DNA from 2 places in the Streptomyces sp. NPDC050704 genome. Region 2 is predicted to be linked to the other one. Evidence: riboswitches for the same ligand, from Rfam matches in the RefSeq annotation. Region 2 holds a riboswitch; the other holds the start of a gene.
The links. A riboswitch is a leader RNA that binds a small molecule or an ion and turns the genes downstream of it on or off. The one in region 2 is predicted to bind cyclic di-AMP.
Positions count from the first base shown of each region.

Region 1: another riboswitch for cyclic di-AMP. It lies ahead of AB0I18_RS17400 (transglycosylase family protein); the one in region 2 lies ahead of AB0I18_RS31210 (LysM peptidoglycan-binding domain-containing M23 family metallopeptidase).

Region 1 is NZ_JBFAHW010000025.1:90,819-96,734, forward strand. Features, by position in the region: gene AB0I18_RS17385 (DUF501 domain-containing protein) at 1-452, opposite strand, end outside; gene AB0I18_RS17390 (septum formation initiator family protein) at 516-992, opposite strand; gene eno (phosphopyruvate hydratase) at 1,147-2,433, opposite strand; gene AB0I18_RS17400 (transglycosylase family protein) at 2,756-3,472, opposite strand; cyclic di-AMP (ydaO/yuaA leader) riboswitch at 3,477-3,644, opposite strand; gene AB0I18_RS17405 (transglycosylase family protein) at 3,861-4,868, opposite strand; gene AB0I18_RS17410 (cytochrome P450) at 5,230-5,916, shown strand, end outside.
Region 2 is NZ_JBFAHW010000062.1:25,686-31,601, reverse strand. Features, by position in the region: gene AB0I18_RS31215 (alpha-galactosidase) at 1-1,664, shown strand, start outside; cyclic di-AMP (ydaO/yuaA leader) riboswitch at 1,960-2,125, shown strand; gene AB0I18_RS31210 (LysM peptidoglycan-binding domain-containing M23 family metallopeptidase) at 2,129-3,073, shown strand; gene AB0I18_RS31205 (DUF6250 domain-containing protein) at 3,327-4,043, shown strand; gene AB0I18_RS31200 (SGNH/GDSL hydrolase family protein) at 4,188-4,973, shown strand; gene AB0I18_RS31195 (TetR family transcriptional regulator C-terminal domain-containing protein) at 5,110-5,730, opposite strand; gene AB0I18_RS31190 (Glu/Leu/Phe/Val dehydrogenase dimerization domain-containing protein) at 5,799-5,916, opposite strand, start outside.

The DNA of each region.
Region 1 (5,916 bases), on a different contig from region 2:
CCGAGCGGGTTCACACCGGGCCCCGCCGCCAGGGAGTGCGCCACCAGCACATGCAGGCACTTGACCCGGTCCGGCATACCCCCCGCGCTCGGAAACCCTTCGAGGACCTCGATGGAGTCGCGGCGCGCGATGTAGTCCTCGTGGGCGGCCCGGTACGCGGCGGCCAGCCCGGCATCCGTCGCGAGCCGGTCCGTCATCTCCTTCATGACCCCGTTCGCCTCCAGCGTGCCGATGGCGGAGGCGGCCCGAGGACACGTCAGGTAGTACGTCGTCGGGAACGGAGTCCCGTCCGGCAGCCGGGGCGCCGTCTCGACGACGTCCGGCTGCCCGCACGGACAGCGGTGAGCGATCGCGCGCAGCCCGCGCGGCGGCCGCCCGAGCTGCTGCTTGAAGGCCTCGACGTCCTCGTCGGTGGGCTCGGTGCGCGGAGTGGGCGGCGGGGGCGTTTGCATGCCTGTGCGTAAGTCTCTCTAGTCAGTTCAAATCAGCGGTTCAAGTCAGCGGGTCAAGTTGGTTCACCGGTCGGAGGCGTCGGCCTTGTCGACGCCGTCCCAGACGTTGGCGTACCAGGCACGGTCGGCCGCCGTCTGATCCGTACGCGTCTGCTTCGCCGCGTCGGGGTCGATCACGATGTAGCCGGTCTCGCCCGGCATCACATAGTGCAGCCGCTCCCGGATGCGCTGCTCGGCGTACGCGTCGTCCTGCCACCGCGCCTTGGAGTCGCGCAGCTGCTCGACCCGCTCGCGGGCCTGCTCCCGCTCCCGCTGGAGGTCGGCGATCTCGGCGCGCTGGGAGACGTACTGCCTTATGGGGTACGCGAGCGCGACGACGAGCGTGCAGAGGACCAGGGCGAGGAGCGCGGCCCGGCCGGTCAGCCGCGAGCGGCGGGCCTGGCGCTTGGTCTGCGAGCGGTAGACACGCTCGGCGGTCTGCTCACCGAGCAGCCGCAGCCTGGTCGCGGTGGAGAACCGGTCACGGTCCTTCACGGCCATCTGTCCCGCCTCCCCGATACAAACCCGTCTGCAACGGTCTGCGAGCCCGTCACGTGCGTACGTCCCCGCACACGGTACGGGACCGGGTACGGGGACGTACGTACGACGGGGCTGCGACCCTTTCCAAGCAGTCGGCTCAGTCCTTGCGGTCGGCTCAGCCCTTGTAGCGCGGGAAGGCACTGCGGCCCGCGTACACCGCGGCGTCGTCGAGGATCTCCTCGATGCGCAGCAGCTGGTTGTACTTGGCGACGCGGTCCGAGCGGGCCGGGGCGCCGGTCTTGATCTGGCCGCAGTTCACCGCGACGGCGAGGTCGGCGATGGTGACGTCCTCGGTCTCGCCGGAGCGGTGGGACATCATGCACTTGAAGCCGTTGCGCTGGGCCATCTCGACGGCGTCCAGCGTCTCGGTCAGCGAGCCGATCTGGTTCACCTTGACGAGCAGGGCGTTCGCGGAGCCCTCCTCGATGCCGCGGGCGAGGCGCTCCGGGTTGGTGACGAAGAGGTCGTCGCCGACGATCTGGACCTTGTCGCCGAGCTTCTCGGTGATGACGTTCCAGCCGGCCCAGTCGTCCTCGTACAGCGGGTCCTCGATGGAGACGAGCGGGTACGAGGCCACGAGCTCCTCGTAGTACTCGGTCATCTCGGCGGCCGAGCGCTCCTTGCCCTCGAACTGGTACTTGCCGTCCTTGTAGAACTCGGAGGCGGCGACGTCGAGGGCGAGGGCGATCTGCTGGCCGGGAACGTAACCGGCCTCCTTGATCGCTTCGAGGATGAGGTCGAGCGCGGCGCGGTTCGACTCCAGGTTCGGCGCGAAGCCGCCCTCGTCGCCGAGGCCGGTGGACAGGCCCTTGGTCTTCAGCACCTTCTTGAGGGTGTGGTAGACCTCGGCGCCCCAGCGCAGCGCCTCGGAGAAGGACTCCGCGCCGATCGGGGCGATCATGAACTCCTGGATGTCGACGTTGGAGTCGGCGTGCGACCCACCGTTGAGGATGTTCATCATCGGGACCGGCAGCAGGTGCGCGTTCGGGCCGCCCAGGTAGCGGAACAGCGGCAGGTCGCTGGCCTCGGAGGCGGCGTGCGCGACGGCGAGGGAGACGCCGAGGATGGCGTTGGCGCCCAGCGAGCCCTTGTTGTCCGTGGCGTCCAGGTCGATCATCGCCTGGTCGATCAGCCGCTGCTCGGTGGCGTCGTAGCCGACGAGCTCCGGGCCGATCTGCTCGATGACGGCGAGGACGGCCTTCTCGACACCCTTGCCGAGGTAGCGGTTGGCGTCTCCGTCACGGAGCTCAACAGCCTCGAAGGCACCGGTGGAGGCGCCGGACGGAACGGCGGCACGACCCGTGCTGCCGTCGTCGAGGCCGACCTCGACCTCGACCGTGGGGTTGCCTCGGGAGTCCAGGATTTCCCGGGCTACGACGACGTCGATGGACGGCACGAGCATCTCCTTATGGGATGTGACGCGGGATACGCCGGGCCGCGGGGGCCCGGTTGTTTACAGAGCGGTGATGACTCCGCGACATGAGCCTAACCGCCCCGGGGGGATTGGCCGGCCTCCCGGCCACCCCGTGGACGGAACTGAGGGTAAACATTGTTCCTTCTGGGAACAAAAAGCCCCGCTCCGGTGCGTACGGGGGAACACGCACCGGAGCGGGGAGCCCGTTGGGGGACGGGGGGTGGCCCTCACGTGGCCTCCACTATGGAGACCACGGATGGGGATGGGCCGTGGTTCAGCTGTGAGCCTGTTGTCAGTTCTGCCGGCTCTGTCAGCTGAGGTGCAGCTGCTGGCCCGGGAAGATGAAGTCGGCGTCGTCGACGATGTCGTCGTTCAGCTTGAACAGCTTCTGCCAGCCGCCCTTGACGTTCTCCTTGGCGGCGATCTCGCTGAGGGTGTCGCCCTTGACGACCTTGTACTCGCCGTCGCCCTTCTTGACCTTCTTGCCGGTCGGGGTCTTGACGGTCTTCTGCTTCGCGGCCGGACGCTCCTGGGAGCGCGAGGAACGCTCCTCCGAGGACTGCGTGTTCTGCTGCGGCTGCGACTGCGTGGAGCTCTGACCGGAGCCCGAGTTCGAGGAACCGGAGCCGGAGGAGGCCGCGCCACCGTTGTACGAGGCGCCGGACAGGCCCACGCCACAGCTCGGCCAGGCACCCTTGCCCTGGCCCGCGAGGACCTTCTCGGCGATGGCTATCTGCTGGGACTTGGAGGCCTGGTTGGCCGTGGAGGCGTACTGCGTGCCGCCGTACGCGGCCCAGGTGGAGGCTGAGAACTGCAGGCCGCCGTAGTAGCCGTTGCCGGTATTGATGGACCAGTTGCCGCCGGACTCGCACTGGGCGACGGTGTCCCACTCGGAGGCGGTGGCGGCGGAGGCTCCCGTGGCGCCCATCAGCGGGACGGCCACAGCGGCGGTGGTGACACCGGCGAGCGTGGCGATACGGGTGGCCTTGGACGGGCGGCGGTGCTTGCCCTTGCCGGAAAGCAGCATGAAGTGATCCCCTCACCGACGCCTGCGAGGTGAGCTGTCGGGTTCGGGCCGAGTGAGTTGCCCGGCCGCGTGACGTTGTCACGCGGCTTAACCCCAAGCCGTACCTGGCCTCAACGACCGGGTCCGGCACTTACCTTGGGTCCCCCGCTCCTGCCTACGGCGCTTTACGCGACGACTGTTCCCGTACGGCCGTTGGCAGGATTCGGCGTGCGACCGTCGGGGCTCACCAGTGGCGAGCGGTCACGACCGTAGACACGCGATCCGCCGAATTTCAAAGACGATCAGGGTCCTTGAGATCCATCTCTCATTTTCACCAAACGGGACATTCGCCGCGAACTACCGCTGCTTTTCGCCCGATTCGGCGGCTTGGTCGCCGATGACCCGTCCGTCACTCGCTGTCGAGTTCGAGGCTCTGACCGGGAACGATGAGATCCGGATCGGCGCCGACGGACGCCTTGTTCGCGGCGTAGAGCTCGCGCCATCCGCCGTTGACCCCAAGGGAGTCGGCGATCTCCCAGAGACTGTCTCCGGCACGGACGATGTACGAGCCGTCGGCGGCTTCACGCGAGGCGCTGTCATCGCGCGAGGCATGCCGGCCGGACGAGTCGTCCGTACGGGATCCGGTGGCGTTCTCGTCGGCGCTGCCGCCGCGGTGACGGCCGGAGGTCGCGCCGTCGTCCGCGCCGCTGTCGGCCCCCGTGTCCGTGCCGGTCGAAGCGTCGCCGTTCTGGGCCGACTTGTCCGAGTCGTCACTCTTCGCCGTGCCTGTCGCGTCGGTCGTGCCCGTCGCGTCGCCTGTGGAAGAGCTGTCCGAAGACTGTGAGTCGCCACTGGTGTCGCTGTCGGGTGCACTCGTGGCGTCGCCACCGGTGGACGAGTCGGACTTGTCCGGCTCACCCGATCCAGCCGAGTCGCCTGACTTCGTGTCATTTCCGCCGGTTTCACCCGATGTCGTGCCCGAGTCGGTCGACGGGGAGGCGGAGTCGTCCAGGACACCCGTGTCGACATCGGCCGACTCGGAGTCCTGCGACAGGCCCGCGACGAGACTGCAGGTCGCCCAGGCGCTCGTACCCTTGCCCGCGAGGACCTTCTCGGCGACGGCTATCTGCTGCGAACGGCTGGCCTGGTCGGCACTCGGCGCGTAGTCCAGGCCGCCGAACTGCTCCCAGGTCTCCTGGGTCATCTGGAGTCCGCCGTAGTACCCGTTGCCGGAGTTGGCGCTCCACGAGCCGCCGCTCTCGCAGTCCGCGACCGCGTCCCAGGTCGTACCGCTGGCGGCGCTCGCGCCGGTCGCGCCGAGCAGGGGGATGGCGATGGCCGATCCGGTCACACCCGCCGCGACGAGAAGAGCCGGAGCCTGACGGGGGCGACGGTGACGACCGTTCCCGGAGAGCATGCGGTTGCCTTTCGCGTGACAGCAAGGGATTCGACACAGCGGGGAACCGGGCGCAGCAGGGGACTGCGCACAACGGAGAACCGCGCTTGTGACTCCTGCGGCTGATGGGACCGGCCGCATTGGTGGGGAAGGTATAGGCATTCGAACTCTTGTCACAAGTCGATGCAGGGGAGATCACGTGAAAGTCACAAAGTTGAGGGACCGTCAGTTCTGACCTGCGGTGACGCGCACTGACCGGCCGTAGCGAAACGCCCCCGCAACGTGCGCGGCCCGCGCGTGACGTGTGTTTCACGTCACCCCAAATCGGCCGAATTCACCGCGAGTTGCGGGTCTCGGCAGGGCTCCCCGGTACCGTCACCCCGTGAACGCCCCACAGATCGAACCGGAACTCTTCACCTGGGAGTTCGCCACCGACCCGTACCCCGCCTACGCGTGGCTCCGCGAGCATGCGCCCGTGCACCGCACCACGCTCCCCAGCGGCGTCGAGGCGTGGCTCGTGACCCGGTACGCGGACGCCAAGCAGGCACTCGCCGACCCGCGACTCTCCAAGAATCCCGTGCACCACTCCAAGGACGCCCACGGCAAGAGCAAGACGGGCATCCCCGGTGAGCGCGGCGCCAACCTCATGACCCATCTGCTCAACATCGACCCGCCGGACCACACCCGGCTGCGCCGGCTCGTCTCGAAGGCGTTCACACCCCGTCGCGTGGCCGAGTTCGCGCCCCGCGTCCAGGAACTGACCGACCAGCTCATCGACCGCTTCGCGCACACCGGAAGCGCCGACCTCATCCACGAGTTCGCGTTCCCCCTCCCCATCTACGCCATCTGCGACCTGCTCGGCGTCCCCAGCGAGGACCAGGACGACTTCCGGGACTGGGCGGGGATGATGATCCGGCACGGCGGCGGGCCGCGCGGCGGAGTCGCCCGGTCCGTGAAGAAGATGCGGGGCTACCTCGCCGAACTGATCCACCGCAAACGGGAGGCGCTCCCGGACCACCCCGGCCCCGGCGAGGACCTCATCTCCGGGCTCATCCGCGCCTCCGACCAC
Region 2 (5,916 bases):
CCGCCCTGGAGGTCCTGCGCGCCGACTCCGCGACCTGGACGCTGCCGCACCGCGACAACTGGCGGCTCTCCCAGCTGCACGGGCGGTGGGCGGCGGAGTCCCGGCTCGTGCGCTCCGACCTCACCTACGGTGAGAAGCTCATCGGCAGCAGGCGCGGTCACACCGGGCACCAGCACCTGCCGTGGGTCGCGCTGGACGTCGAGGGCGCGGCGACCGAGGAGCACGGCGAGGTCTACGGCTGCGCCCTCGCCTGGTCCGGGTCCTGGCGCATCGCCGTGGCCCACCTCCCGGACGCGCGCGTGCAGATCACCGGCGGGGCCGGATACGACGACTCGGGGCTGCTGCGGCTGGAGCCGGGGGAGAGCTTCGTCACGCCCGTCTTCGCGGGACTGTGGAGCGACGGCGGCTTCGGCGGGGCGAGCCGAGCCTGGCACGCGTACCAGCGCGCGTACGTGATCCCGGACGCCGACCAGGACCGGCCCGTGCTCTACAACTCCTGGGAGGCCACCGAGTTCGACATCTCCGAGGAGCAGCAGCGGGCGCTCGCGCGGCGGGCCGCCGCGATGGGAGTGGAGCTGTTCGTCGTCGACGACGGCTGGTTCGGGGCGCGGACCAGCGACCGGGCCGGACTAGGCGACTGGACGCCCAACCCGGACCGCTTCCCGGCCGGGCTCAAGCCGCTCGCCGACGACGTACACGCCCTGGGGATGCGGTTCGGCATCTGGGTCGAGCCCGAGATGGTCAACCCGGACAGCGAGCTGTACCGCGCGCATCCCGACTGGGTGCAGTTCCAGCCGGGACGAAAGAGGACGGAGCTGCGCAATCAGCTCGTCCTGAACCTCGCTCGCGAAGATGTCCAGGAGTACCTGTGGAAGCAGCTCGACACGCTGCTCTCCAGTGCACCCATCGACTACGTGAAGTGGGACTTCAACCGCTGCTTCACGGACGCCGGATGGCCGGGCGAGCCGTACCCGCAGAAGCTCTGGGTTGACCACGTGGACGCCTTGTACGGCCTGTTGGACCGGCTGCGGGCGGCCCATCCTGGAGTGGCCTTCGAGTCCTGCTCGGGCGGTGGCGGCCGGATCGACCTCGGCGTCATGGCGCGTACGGACCAGGTGTGGACCTCCGACAACACCGACCCGCTCGACCGGCTCGCCATCCAGTACGGTTTCAGCCAGGTGCACCCGGCCCGGGTCATGGCCGCCTGGGTCACCGACAGTCCCAACGTCCAGCTCAACGGGCGCGTCAGCTCGCTGCGCTTCCGCTTCGTGAGTGCGATGGCCGGAGTGCTCGGGGTGGGCGGCGACCTGACCGAGTGGAGCGACGAGGAGCTGGCCGAGGCACGGACGTGGGTGGAGCTCTACAAGGAGATCCGGCCCGTCGTGCAGCGCGGTGACCTCCACCGGCTGCGGGCGCCCGAGGGCGGGCTCAGCGCCGTGCAGTACGTCCTCGGCGGCGAGGCCGTCGTCCTCGCCTGGCTCCAGGCCCAGCACTACGGTGAGCCGGTCGCGCCGGTGCGACTGCGGGGCCTCGACCCGGCGGCGGAGTACGAATGCCTCGAAACGGGTGAAGTCCACCGGGGTTCGGTGCTGTTGCATCACGGGCTGCGGACCGGGCTGCGCGGGGACCTTGATGCGGTAGTCATCCGCCTGCGCCGTATGTGACTGTTGTGTCCTTATTGGAGCCTTCGTTCCAACTCGCTCTGGAACGAAGGCTCCTGGGGTTGCGGCGCGTGAGCAGCGTCATATTGATGACGGTCCGCTGTCGCCATGTTCACGTAATTCACCCGTGTTTCCAGGGATTTAAGAAATGGTCGCGATCTGCCATTTACGCAGGGTGACTGACATTTCGGGCATGGATCAAGAGAACGGTGCGCACAGGAAACACCAAAGGTTGTCCCTGCCTCCACGGGTCGCTTACGTTCGCCACCAATCCGGACGGACGCCCAATCCTGCCGCCGCCCGGAATCCGCTCACCCACCCGAAACGGCAGGAGCGGGGGACCCACAGGTAAGACGCCTGTTCCGGTCTCCGGAACGGCTAGGGGTTAAGCCGTGCGAAAGCGCGGCCGGGCATCTCCAGCTCGCACCCGACAGCTCACCCCGCAGGCGCCGGAGAGGAAATTCGTCATGCCCGCGAAGGGTAAGCACCGCCGTCCCAAGTCCCAGCGTTTCACCCGCTCCATCGCCGTCGCCGGAACCGGTGGCGCCGCACTCGCCCTGCCGCTGCTGGGGGCGACCGGTGCGAACGCCGCGACTTCGCAGTCCGCCGCCGACTCCGTTGCGAATACCTCGAATGTCCTGAGCCGGTCCACTGTTTCGGACAAGGCCGCCGAAGCCGCGCCGATCGCCGCCGAGAAGAAGGCCGCCGAGAAGAAGGCGACGACCAAGACGTATGCGGTCCGGGCGGGTGACTACCTCTCGAAGATCGCCGACGAGCAGGATGTCAACGGCGGCTGGAAGAAGCTGTACGAGGACAACCGCACGACGATCGGCGGCGACCCGGGACTCATCCACCCGGGCCTGAAGCTGACGATCGGCGGGAAGGCCGCGGCTGACACCAGCTCCGGTTCCCGTGCCGATTCCGGCTCCGGCTCTGCCAAGGCCCCCCAGCCGTCCGCGAAGAAGCCGACCACGACCACCAAGGCCGCGGACACCGCCAGTGCCTCCGGGTTCGCCCTGCCGGTCGCGGGTGCGTCCGTCGGGACCCCGTACAAGATGTCCGGCAGCATGTGGTCCAGCGGCTACCACACCGGTGTCGACTTCTCCGTCCCGACCGGCACCTCGCTCAAGTCCGTGGGCGCCGGCACGGTCGTCTCGGCCGGCTGGGGCGGTGCGTACGGCAACCAGGTCGTCATCAAGCTCAACGACGGCTTCTACGCCCAGTACGCCCACCTGTCCTCCCTCTCCGTGTCGGCCGGGCAGACCGTGACCGGGGGCCAGCAGGTCGGCCTCTCGGGCGCGACCGGCAACGTCACGGGACCGCACCTGCACTTCGAGATCCGCACCACGCCGGACTACGGCTCGGACGTGGACCCGATGGCGTACCTCCGCTCGAAGGGCGTCTCCGTCTGACGCCCCGCTCGCCACGCGCGGGCCGGACCAACCGGCTCGTCTCCGAAGGCCGGACCCCACGATCCCCGGGGTCCGGCCTCCGGCGTTCGCGGGAACGATCGGGACGCGGGCGTGCCGCGGGCGGCCGAGCTGAACCGCGATCGACGTATTGCGGGCGTGTGGCGTGGCGGCGCGAGGTCTCGACAGGAGCGGGGCAGTGGGGACAGAGTGATCTCCGCAAGCGCTTTCTATGGGTCTTCGGAGGAGCCGCTTCATGACGACCACACGCAGAGCATTCGGAGCCCTGGCGGCCGGTGCCGCCCTCGTGGCACTCGCCCCCGCCCAAGGGGCGAGCGCGGCGGCCCGCCACGGCCGGGGGTGGCTCATCGCCCGTGACGACTTCCGGCACGGCCTCGGCCAGTGGGCGACCGAACTGCAGGACGGCGGCAGCGTCACCGCCTCCCGGGGCGTCCTGGAGATCGACGTGCCCAGCGGGGCGACGGTCTGGTTCAAGCGCCGGCTGCGGGGGCCGTACGTCATCGAGTACACCGCCACGCCGGTCTCCGCGGGCGGGGCGAACGACCGGGTGTCCGACCTCAACAACTTCTGGAACGCCACCGACGTGCGTTCCCCCGGCGACCTGTTCGCGACGGAACGCGGCGGGGCGCTCCCCGAGTACGACTACCTCAAGACGTACTACTCCGGGTACGGCGCGAACTACAACACGACCACGCGGCTGCGCCGTTACGTGGGCGAGGCGGGCGTGCGACCGCTGGTCCTCGACTACACGGAGCCGCTGCTCACGGCCAACGAGCCCCATCGCGTCCGGATCGTCTCGAACGGTTCGACGGTCCAGTGGTGGAACAACGGCAGGCTCGTCTTCGACTACGTGGACCCGGAGCCCTACACGAGCGGGCACTTCGCGTTCCGGACCGTCTGGAGCCATTTCAGGATCACGGACTTCCGGGTGTGGCGGGGCAACGACTCCTGATGAGGCCTTATTCCGGGGTTGACCAACACTTGACGAGTGGCTTATCTCACCGCGCGTCAACCCTTTCCTACGGTCGCGTAGCTCACAACCGAAGGGGAATCATGGGCCGATGTGGCAGACGATTCGAAGTATGACAACACATCAGTGATCGGGTCGTACGTAGCGGTGGGGGACAGCTTCACCGAAGGCGTCGGCGACCCCGGCCCCGACGGGGCGCTGGTCGGCTGGGCGGACCGGTTCGCGGTGCTTCTCGCGGACCGGCGGCCCGAGGGCGACTTCGGCTACACCAACCTCGCCGTCCGCGGGAAACTGCTCGACCAGATCGTCGAGGACCAACTGCGGCGGGCCAAGGAGCTCTCGCCGGATCTGGTCTCCTTCTGCGCGGGCGGCAACGACATCCTCCGGCCGGGCACCGACCCCGACGAGGTCGCGGAGCGCTTCGAACGTGCCGTCGTGGAGCTCACGTCGGCCGTCGGCACGGTGCTCGTGACCACCGGCTTCGACACCCGTGGCATCCCCGTGCTCAAGCACCTGCGCGGCAAGATCGCCACGTACAACGGGCATGTACGGGCCATCGCCGACCGGTACGGCTGTCCCGTCCTCGACCTGTGGTCCCTCAGGACCATCCAGGACCGGCGGGCCTGGGACGGCGACCGGCTCCACCTGTCGCCCGAAGGGCATACCCGGGTCGCCCTGCGCGCGGGCCAGGTCATCGGCCTGGAGGTGCCGGCGGACCCGGACCAGCCGTGGCCTCCGCTGCCGCCCCGCGGCACCCTCGAGGTGCGGCGGGACGACATCCACTGGGCGCGCGAGTATCTGGTGCCGTGGATCGGGCGGCGGCTGCGCGGGGAGTCGTCCGGGGACCGTGTGGTGGCGAAGGGGAGCCTGTCGCCCGACGACATCAAGATGCGGATCGACTGGGTGGCCTGAGAGGCCGAGGGCCTGAAAGCCGGCCGCTTGAAGGTCTGAGGGATGGCCGGGCAGGGCTCGACCGATGGCGTCGAGCCCTGCCCGGTCGCCCTTCACCTGTGAGGTCGCGGTACCTCGCATCGAGTGCGAGGTGTCGTCACGTGCCCGGGGTCGTCAACGCTTCGCGCTCCAGCCCCAGTTCGCGGGCGAGCGCCTCGTCCACCCACTCCTGGGTCCGGGCGCGCGACACCGCGCCCGGGTACGCCGTCATCTGGACGGCGAGCCCGTCCAGCAGGGCGGTGAGGCGCAGCGCGCTGCCGGTGGGGTCGGGGCAGTGGAACTCACCCGCGGCGACGCCCTCCGCGATGACCTCGATGATCGCGGCCTTCCACTCGCGGTCGAGGTCACGGGTGACCTCGTGCAGCGTCGGCTCGCGCAGAGCCGCCGCCCAGCCCTCGATCCACAGCCGCCAGCCCTTGGCCTGCCCGGTCGGCGCGTACCAGCGGACGGCCGCCCGCAGCCGGCGCAGTGCCGTCGTCCGGCGCCCGAGCAGCTTGCGCAGATGGGCGAGGTCGTCCTCGGCCGCGTACGTGAACGCGGCGGCGACCAGTTTCTCCTTCGTCGAGAAGTGGTAGAGCACCAGCGCGTTGCTCACCCCGAGGGCGGCCGCCACATCGGCGATCCGCACCGCGGACACACCGCGCTGCTGGATCTGTTCGATGGCGGACCGCAGCAACTCCTCGCGCCGCTCCGCCACGCTCAACCGCACTCTCGCCACCGGGCAACCCTATGGTGTCGCCGTGGGTGACACCGGCGGAGGGCCGCTTTCCCCTCCGTCGAGGTCTGTCACCGATACCATCCGAACCGCTCGGCGATCACCGGCAGCCGGTCCGCGACGATCGCGTGGGCGGCGGCCCGCGGGGTCGTCCCGTCGGCCTCCGCGCGCGTGAGCATCCGGTCGATC